One region of the Janthinobacterium sp. Mn2066 genome, then DNA from elsewhere that is predicted to be linked to it. Evidence: riboswitches for the same ligand, from Rfam matches in the RefSeq annotation. Region 1 holds a riboswitch; the other holds the start of a gene.
What was found. A riboswitch is a leader RNA that binds a small molecule or an ion and turns the genes downstream of it on or off. The one in region 1 is predicted to bind thiamine pyrophosphate.
Positions count from the first base shown of each region.

Region 2: it holds a riboswitch for thiamine pyrophosphate, as region 1 does, so the genes downstream of both, thiC (phosphomethylpyrimidine synthase ThiC) here and ACL9RI_RS08985 (TonB-dependent siderophore receptor) in region 1, are expected to answer to the same signal.

Region 1 covers NZ_JBMOUF010000004.1:96,886-101,101, forward strand. Annotated here, with positions in the region: gene ompR (two-component system response regulator OmpR) at 1-336, shown strand, start outside; gene ACL9RI_RS08970 (ATP-binding protein) at 353-1,708, shown strand; gene ACL9RI_RS08975 (Imm26 family immunity protein) at 1,758-2,222, opposite strand; gene ACL9RI_RS08980 (hypothetical protein) at 2,332-2,634, opposite strand; TPP riboswitch at 2,785-2,891, shown strand; gene ACL9RI_RS08985 (TonB-dependent siderophore receptor) at 2,956-4,216, shown strand, end outside.
Region 2 covers NZ_JBMOUF010000010.1:145,323-149,538, forward strand. Annotated here, with positions in the region: gene ACL9RI_RS20080 (thiazole synthase) at 1-647, opposite strand, end outside; gene thiS (sulfur carrier protein ThiS) at 665-868, opposite strand; gene thiC (phosphomethylpyrimidine synthase ThiC) at 883-2,796, opposite strand; TPP riboswitch at 2,894-3,007, opposite strand; gene ACL9RI_RS20095 (hypothetical protein) at 3,069-3,326, opposite strand; gene ACL9RI_RS20100 (response regulator) at 3,369-4,181, opposite strand; gene ACL9RI_RS20105 (ATP-binding protein) at 4,206-4,216, opposite strand, start outside.

The DNA.
Region 1 (4,216 bases):
GGCGCGCCATCGGAAACGCCGCAAACCTTCGAGTTCGGCGAATTCGTGCTCGACCTGGGCACCCGCACCCTGAAAAAGAATGGCGAAACGGTGCCGCTGACGACCGGCGAATTTTCCGTGCTGAAAGTGTTTGCCCGCCATGCGCGCCAGCCGCTGTCGCGCGAAAAACTGATGGAACTGGCGCGCGGCCGCGAATACGAAGTGTTCGACCGCAGCCTGGACGTGCAGATTTCGCGGCTGCGCAAACTGATCGAACCAGATCCGTCGAGCCCGCTGTTCATCCAGACTGTCTGGGGCCTGGGCTACGTGTTCATCCCGGACGGACAGCCGCGCTGATCGCAGGCGAGGCACAATGAAGCTTGTTCCCGATATCAGTCTGGCGCGGCTGAAAAGTGGCCTGTTCTGGCGCACTTTTCTGCTGCTGGGCACCCTGACGACGGTCAGCATGAGCACCTGGATCGGCATGATTTCCGTGATCCAGCGCGAGCCGCAGGCGCAGCAGATTTCCGCCCAGATTATCTCGATCGTCACCATCACGCACGCGGCGCTGACGCACTCGGCGCCCGAACTGCGCCGCGAGCTGCTGTTCGACCTGGTCAGCAGCGAAGGCATCCGCATCTTTTCGCTGGAAGACGACGACCACGTCGATCCGCCGCCCGACAATTATTTGATGCCCGAAATCGAAACCCTGGTGAAAGCCAAGCTGGGCAAGGACACGCGCTTTTCCGCGCGCGTCAATGGCGTGGCCGGCTTCTGGATCAGCTTCAAGATCGACGACGACGAATACTGGCTGATGCTGGACCGCGAACGCCTGCGCGGCCTGACGGGCTTCCAGTGGCTGGGCTGGGCCAGCCTGGTGTCCTTGCTGTCGCTGCTGGGCGCCGCCATCATTTCCAGCCTGATCAACCTGCCCCTGTCGCGCCTGACGGCGGCCGCACGCGATATCGCCAAGGGCAAGCAGCCGACGCCGCTGCCGGAAAAAGGCCCGATCGAAATCATCGAGGCGAACCGCAGCTTCAACCAGATGGTCGACGATCTGAAGCAGGTGGAATCGGACCGCGCCGTGATCCTGGCCGGCATTTCGCACGATTTGCGCACGCCGCTGGCGCGCATGCAGCTGGAAGTGGAAATGGCCAACCTGTCCGATGAAGCGCGCGAAGGCATCCAGTCGGACATTGGCCAGATGGACGCCATCATCGGCCAGTTCCTCGACTATGCCAAGCCGACGGAAGCGTCGAGTTTTCTGGAAGTGGACTTGAGCGGCCTGCTGTCGGACCTGGTGCGCGAAGCGATGCGCCTGCCCGATGTCAAGGTCACGGCCGAGATAGCGGAAGGCGCGCATGCCATGGGCAACGCCACCGATCTGCGCCGCGTGCTCAACAATCTGGTGGAAAATGCGCGCCGCTATGGCAAGACGGAAGGCAGCGACATCACCGAGATCGATGTCGCCTGCCAGGTGAAAAGCATCCACGGCGCCAAGCGCGTGGTGATTGAAGTGCAGGACCATGGTCCCGGCGTACCGGCCGACAAGATCGAGCAAATGCTCAAACCCTTTACCCGCCTGGACTCGGCGCGCGGCCAGGCCAATGGCGCCGGCCTGGGCCTGGCCATCGTTGACCGCGTCTTGCTGCGCCACGGCGCCGAACTGCAGGTACGCAACCGCGAAGGCGGCGGACTGGCGTTCCAGATCAGTTTGCCGGCGGTATGACATACCGGCGGGCTGCCGGGGCAGGCGCCCTGGCAGCTCCATCGTTTATTTATTGCGTCAGCAGCTTGCTCATCAACAATTCCGTCGCCCCATAACCGTACAGGGAATCGCTTTCCAGCCCCGGCGTATCGAACGGCACGGATTCCTCGCGGTCCAGCTTGGCCGGATCGGCGTCGGCATAGGTAGCGCGCCAGGCGCGCTGCAAGGATTCATTGCGACGGATAAAGGCTGGCATCGGCCACGCCTCGCGCTGCCATTGGCCACTAGCGCCCAGCAGGGGCCAGCGCTCGTTGAGCAAGGCCATGTCGCCCGTGCGCAAACGCCGCACGGCTTGCGACGGCAATAATTGCTCCAGTTCGGCCAGCGAGGGCAGCACATCGCGTTTGGGCCCGAACATATACGCCAGCATGATGCGGCCGGCCGGCGCCGTGCGCGCCACCACGCCGACGGCATAACCGCCGCCCGTCAAGGGCACGGCAAACCAGCTGCCTTCTCGGTATGGCAAAGACTTCATAAAACCCCTGAAAAAAATGTTAAATGGAACAGGGGCGTAGTTTACGCGAGCCGGCGCGCCAGTGGCGCATGGTACGCCAGGGCATCAAACCATTAGTTACTCGTCTGATTTATATCTTCTCGTCGTAGTGATATTGCGCAACGATCGGACCGGCCTTGAACAAGGCTTCCTTCATTTCCTTGTCCAGGCGCGCGTCGCGGCGGCGCATCCATTCGAGCAGCATGGATGCTTCCTTGCGGCTGGTATCGCCGGCATGCGCGAGCACGCGGCGCAATTCCGGGTCGGTGCAGGCCTCGAAGCGCTGGCTGTTCAGGTCCAGCGCCTGCAGGCTGGCGACCAGGGCGCCAATCGCCCGGTGCATGTCCAGCGCCGTGGCCGGTAAATCGGATTCTTCGAGCGGGAGGGCAGTCATGCGTTTTCCTTCGGTTGCAGGGTCAATCGGACATCATCTGCGCTGCATTTTCCACTGCGCGCCTGAAAATCTCAAGCGCTACCTCGTGCATGGCATCTGTTGTAAAACCGTCAGCCAGGGGGACAGCCTGCCCTGCTTCATGCTAAGCTGTCACTTCGCTAGGGGTCCTGGAAACCGTATCAACGTTTTCCGGGTGAGAGATACCCTTCGTACCTGATCTGGATAATGCCAGCGAAGGAAAGCGCAAAGTACCTCCCTCCTTTGATAGCTCCCGCGTTGGCGCCAGCCGAACAAGCAGTCTTGCCGCACCACGAGCCATCAATGCCTACACCGAACTCATCTTTAAACGTATCTGTTTCCGTCCTGACCCTGGCCATCCTGCACGCGTTTGCCGCGCCCGCATTGGCCGCCGATAATGACAACGCCGCCAGCGATCCGCAAAACATGGCCGAAGTGGTCGTCACGGCCAGCAAGGCGCCGGCCGACAGGCGCGCCGCCGTCGGCGGTTTTAGCGATGCGCCGCTGCTGCAAACACCGGCCAGCGTGACCGTCATTTCGCAAAAAGACCTGCAGGACTTGCAGATCCGCAATACCAGCGACGCCGTCAAGCTGGACGCCAGCATCAACGATTCCTACAACGCCGTCGGCTATGCCGAGCAATTTTCGATCCGCGGCTTTACCCTCGATAACAACTCCAGCTACCGCAAGGATGGCGTGGCGATTCCCGGCGACACGCAAATTCCGCTGGAAAACAAGGAACGCATCGAAGTGCTGAAAGGCCTGGCTGGCTTGCAGGCGGGCATGGCCGCGCCGGGTGGCGTGATCGACTACATCGTCAAGCGCCCCACCGCCACGCCGCTGCGCACGGTCACCGTGGAAGAACGTGAACGGGGCACCCTGTATGGCGCGCTCGACCTGGGTGGCCGCCTGGACGACCCGCGTTTCGGCTACCGCATCAACCTGGCGGCCGAACGCCTGCGCTCGTACATCAAGGGCGCCGATGGCAACCGCAAGTTCATTTCGGGCGCCTTCGACTGGCAGATTTCGCCGCAAGCCTTGCTGCAACTGGACGCCGACTACCAGGACAAGGCGCAAGTGACGGCGCCCGGTTTCCAGCTGCTCGGCAACGGCAGCCTGCCCTCGCATGTCAGCGCCGACACCATGCTCAACCAGCAGCCATGGACGCATCCGGTGGAAACCGTCACCGCCAATCTCGGCCTGCGCTTCCAGTACGCCTTCAGTGACGACTGGCACGCGACATTAAGCGCCAACCAGCATTCGTTCAAGCGCGACGACTACACGGCTTATCCGTATGGCTGCAGCCCGGCGGGCGACGCCCCCGTGTTTTGCAACAATGGCGACTTTTCGGTCTGGGATTACCGCAGCCTGGGCGAGACCAAGAAACCGCTGAGCGCGCAAGCCATGCTCCAGGGCAAATTTGCCACCGGCAGCCTGCGCCACGAATTCACGGCCGGTATCTCGACCTTCCACCGCAAGGATAGCGCCGGCAACTATGTGTACGATGAAACGGGTATCAGCAATATCTACCATCCGGTGATCGTGCCCTCCTCGCCAGGCGTGA
Region 2 (4,216 bases), on a different contig from region 1:
GTGTTCATCAGCACGCCATCGCAACCGAGTTCCATCGCAATCGCCGCATCCGACGCCGTGCCCACACCCGCGTCCACCAGCACCGGCACCTTCGCCTGCTCGATGATCAGCGACAGGTTCCACGGATTCAAGATGCCCATGCCCGAGCCGATCAGGGAAGCCAGCGGCATCACGGCCACGCAGCCGATGTCTTCCAGGATTTTTGCCTGGATCGGGTCATCGCTGCAGTACACCATCACGTCAAAACCATCCTTGACCAGCGCTTCGGCCGCGACCAGGGTTTCCGGCATGTGCGGGAACAGGGTCTTTTCATCGCCCAGCACTTCCAGCTTGACCAGATTGCGCCCGCCCAGCAGCTCGCGCGCCAGTTGCAGCGTATACACGGCGTCCTTGGCCGTATAGCAGCCGGCCGTATTGGGCAGGATCGTGTAGCGGTCGGGCGGCACGAAGTCGAGCAGGCTGGGCGCGTGCGGGTCCTGGCCGATATTCACGCGGCGTATCGCCACCGTGATGATTTGCGCTTCCGCCGCATCGGTCGCCTCGCGCGTCTGCGGCAAGTCGCGGTATTTGCCGCTGCCGACCAGCAAGCGCGATTGATACTGTTTTCCTGCGATGGTCAGCAGGTCGTTCTGTGTTTCCGTATTCATGTGTTTTCCTTATCCTTTCAGCCGCCACCGATGGCACGGACGATTTCCACCTGGTCCTGCGCCTGCAAGACCGTGTCCGGCCACGTGCGGCGCGGCGCCACGCTGCGGTTGACGGCCAGCGCCAGCGCCTGGTTTTCCAGCGATAGCGCAGCGATCAGCTGCTCCAGGGTTTGCCCCGGCGGCACCTGGTGCGGTGCGCCGTTCAAGACGATCTGTATCATTGCCATCGCCTGCCTCAGACCTTGCGATACAGCTCGGCGCCGTTCCTGACGAATTCGATGGCTTTCACCTCCATGCCTTGCTTGAGCGCCGCATCGTCCGAAATGCCGATGCCGGCTGCGTATTCGCGCACTTCCTGGGTGATCTTCATCGAACAGAAATGCGGGCCGCACATGGAGCAGAAATGCGCTACCTTGGCGGAATCCTTGGGCAGGGTTTCGTCGTGGAATTCGCGCGCCTTGTCCGGGTCCAGGCCGATATTGAACTGGTCGTCCCAGCGGAATTCAAAGCGCGCCTTCGACAGGGCGTTGTCGCGGATTTGCGCGCCCGGATGGCCTTTCGCCAGGTCGGCCGCATGCGCCGCAATCTTGTACGTGATGATGCCGTCCTTGACATCGGCCTTGTTCGGCAAGCCCAGGTGTTCCTTCGGCGTCACGTAGCACAGCATGGCCGTGCCGTACCAGCCTATCATGGCCGCGCCGATGCCGGACGTGATGTGGTCATAGCCGGGCGCGATATCGGTAGTCAACGGCCCCAGGGTGTAGAACGGCGCTTCGCCGCACTGCTCCAGCTGCAAGTCCATGTTTTCCTTGATCAGCTGCATGGGCACGTGGCCAGGGCCTTCGATCATCACTTGCACGTCGTGCTTCCAGGCGATCTGCGTCAGCTCGCCCAGGGTTTTCAATTCACCGAGTTGCGCTTCGTCGTTGGCGTCGTAGATGGAACCGGGGCGCAAGCCGTCGCCCAGCGAAAACGACACGTCGTACGCCTTCATGATTTCGCAAATCTCTTCGAAGTGCGTGTACAAGAACGATTCCTGGTGATGCGCCAGGCACCACTTGGCCATGATCGAGCCGCCGCGCGAAACGATGCCCGTCAGGCGCTTGGCCGTCATCGGCACATAGCGCAGCAGCACGCCGGCGTGGATGGTGAAGTAATCGACGCCCTGCTCGGCCTGTTCGATCAGGGTGTCGCGGAAGATTTCCCAGGTCAGGTCTTCGGCCTTGCCGTTGACTTTTTCCAGCGCCTGGTAAATCGGCACGGTGCCGATCGGCACGGGGCTGTTACGGATGATCCATTCGCGCGTTTCGTGGATATGTTTACCGGTCGACAGGTCCATCACATTGTCGCCGCCCCAGCGTATCGCCCAGGTCATTTTTTCCACCTCTTCGCCGATCGATGAAGTGACGGCCGAATTGCCGATATTGGCATTGATCTTGACCAGGAAATTGCGGCCGATGATCATCGGCTCGACTTCCGGATGGTTGATATTGGCGGGGATGATGGCGCGGCCGCGGGCGATTTCCTCGCGCACGAATTCGGGCGTGATCTCGGCCGGGATGCTGGCGCCGAACGACTGGCCCGGATGCTGGCGACCCATCAGGTCGGCCAGGCGCTCGCCCATGGCGCCGGACGCGCGCAGCTCGCGCAGATACTCCTGGCGGCGCATGTTTTCGCGGATGGCGACGAACTCCATTTCCGGCGTGATGATGCCCTGGCGCGCATAGTGCATCTGCGTGACATTGGCGCCGGACTTGGCGCGGCGCGGCTTACGGTGCAGGTTGAAGCGCAGCTCGGCCAGCTTGGGGTCGGCCAGGCGCGCGATGCCGTAGTCGGAGGTCGGACCAGGCAATTCTTCCGTGTCGGCGCGTTCGAGTATCCACGGCAGGCGCGGCGTATCCAGGCCCGAGCGGATATCGATCTGCACCTCCGGATCGGTGTACGGGCCGGAGGTGTCGTAGACGTAGATCGGCGGGTTTTTCTCGCCGCCGAACGACGCCTCCGTATCGGACTGGCTGATTTCGCGCATCGGCACGCGGATATCGGGACGGCTGCCTTGGACGTAGATCTTGCGTGAATTGGGCAGCGGCGCGATGGCGGCCTGGTCCACCGTAGCGGTGGCGGAAAGGAATTTCGGATTGGCGTTCATTTTTGGCTCCTTGGCTAGACTGTTGAAAGCCTGGAGCCAGCTAAGGAGGTTCGGATGCACACAGCGCGCGCTCAATCCATCAAACAATGGGCGGGTGTGCAGCATCCTAAAGCTTCCCTTCGCTGGCATTATCCAGATCAGGTTCGGAGGGTATTTCTCACCCGCGCTTCACCGTGTTTCCACAGTAAAGGCAGGACCCCTAGCGTTTGCCGCCTTGCGGCAGCGGAGCAATTATACGCTGTAACTACAGCGTCTTTCAAACAAAGTGAGGGCTATTTCTTCTTGCCCCATTGCCAGCGCGTCGGTTCGCCCTTGCGCGCGCAAATACCGATCAACAGCGCAAAGACGGCCACTTCATACACGATGTAAGCCACCAGCGATTCCTGTGGCGGAAACAGAAAGGCGCCGCAGGCGAACAGCAGCAGCGCCGCCAGGAACACCAGCCAGCCCTGCCAGGCGATGGGCAAGCCCCAGCCCATGCCGTAGCTCTTGGCGGGGAACCAGTATTTGGGAGGCGATTTTTCAGCCATGATCACTCCTTGTTAATCAATACAGACAAGGCACAGTCTACATCAGGCTGGCCGCAGGCGCAGGCGCTCGCTGACGTCGAGGCCGATGCCGCGGTAGCCGATGAAGCGGCTGCCATTGTCAAACATCGGCTCGCCGCTGACCTGCAGGTACTGCATGCTGCCGTCAGGGTTGCTGCGGCTGTAGATAAAGTCGAGAAACGGCTCGCGCGCAGCGATCTTGGCGTCGAGCATAGCCCGCTCATCGGCGTTCCAGCGCTGCGGCTCCTCGGCGCTGCCGATGCCCAGCATCTCGGCCACGGGACCGGAAAAACGTATCAGCTTGCCTTGCGCATCCTGCTCCCAGTACCAGTCCGACGACAATTCCGTAAAGCGCTGGAAGCGCGCTTCGCTGGCGCGCAATTCCGCCGTGCGCTCATCGACCATCAGTTCGAGCGACTTGCTGTACTCATTGAGTTTCTGGTACAGCAGCCGCACTTCCAGCATATTGTGGATGCGCGTTTTCACTTCCACCAGGTCGAACGGCTTGCTGACGAAATCCTTGGCACCCGCCTGCAGCGCGCGCAGCTTGTGGCCTGGCTGGGCCGTGATCACCAGCACCGGCAGGTAGCTGCCCGCCTCGATGTCGCGCAAGCCTTCCATCACTTCGAAGCCATCCATTTCCGGCATCTGCAAGTCGAGCAGGATCAGGTCGTAGCGGTGTTCCTGGTGCAGTCCGCGCACGGCTTGCGGGTCCATGGTGGAGCTGATGCGGCTGTAGCCGGCATTGCGCAGCATCTGCTCGAGCAGCATGACATTGGCTTCCTGGTCATCGACGACGAGGATGCTGGCATTCAAAATCTCGGTAGCTTGCAACATGGTGTATTCCTAAAAAATGCTGAATCAGCGTGGTG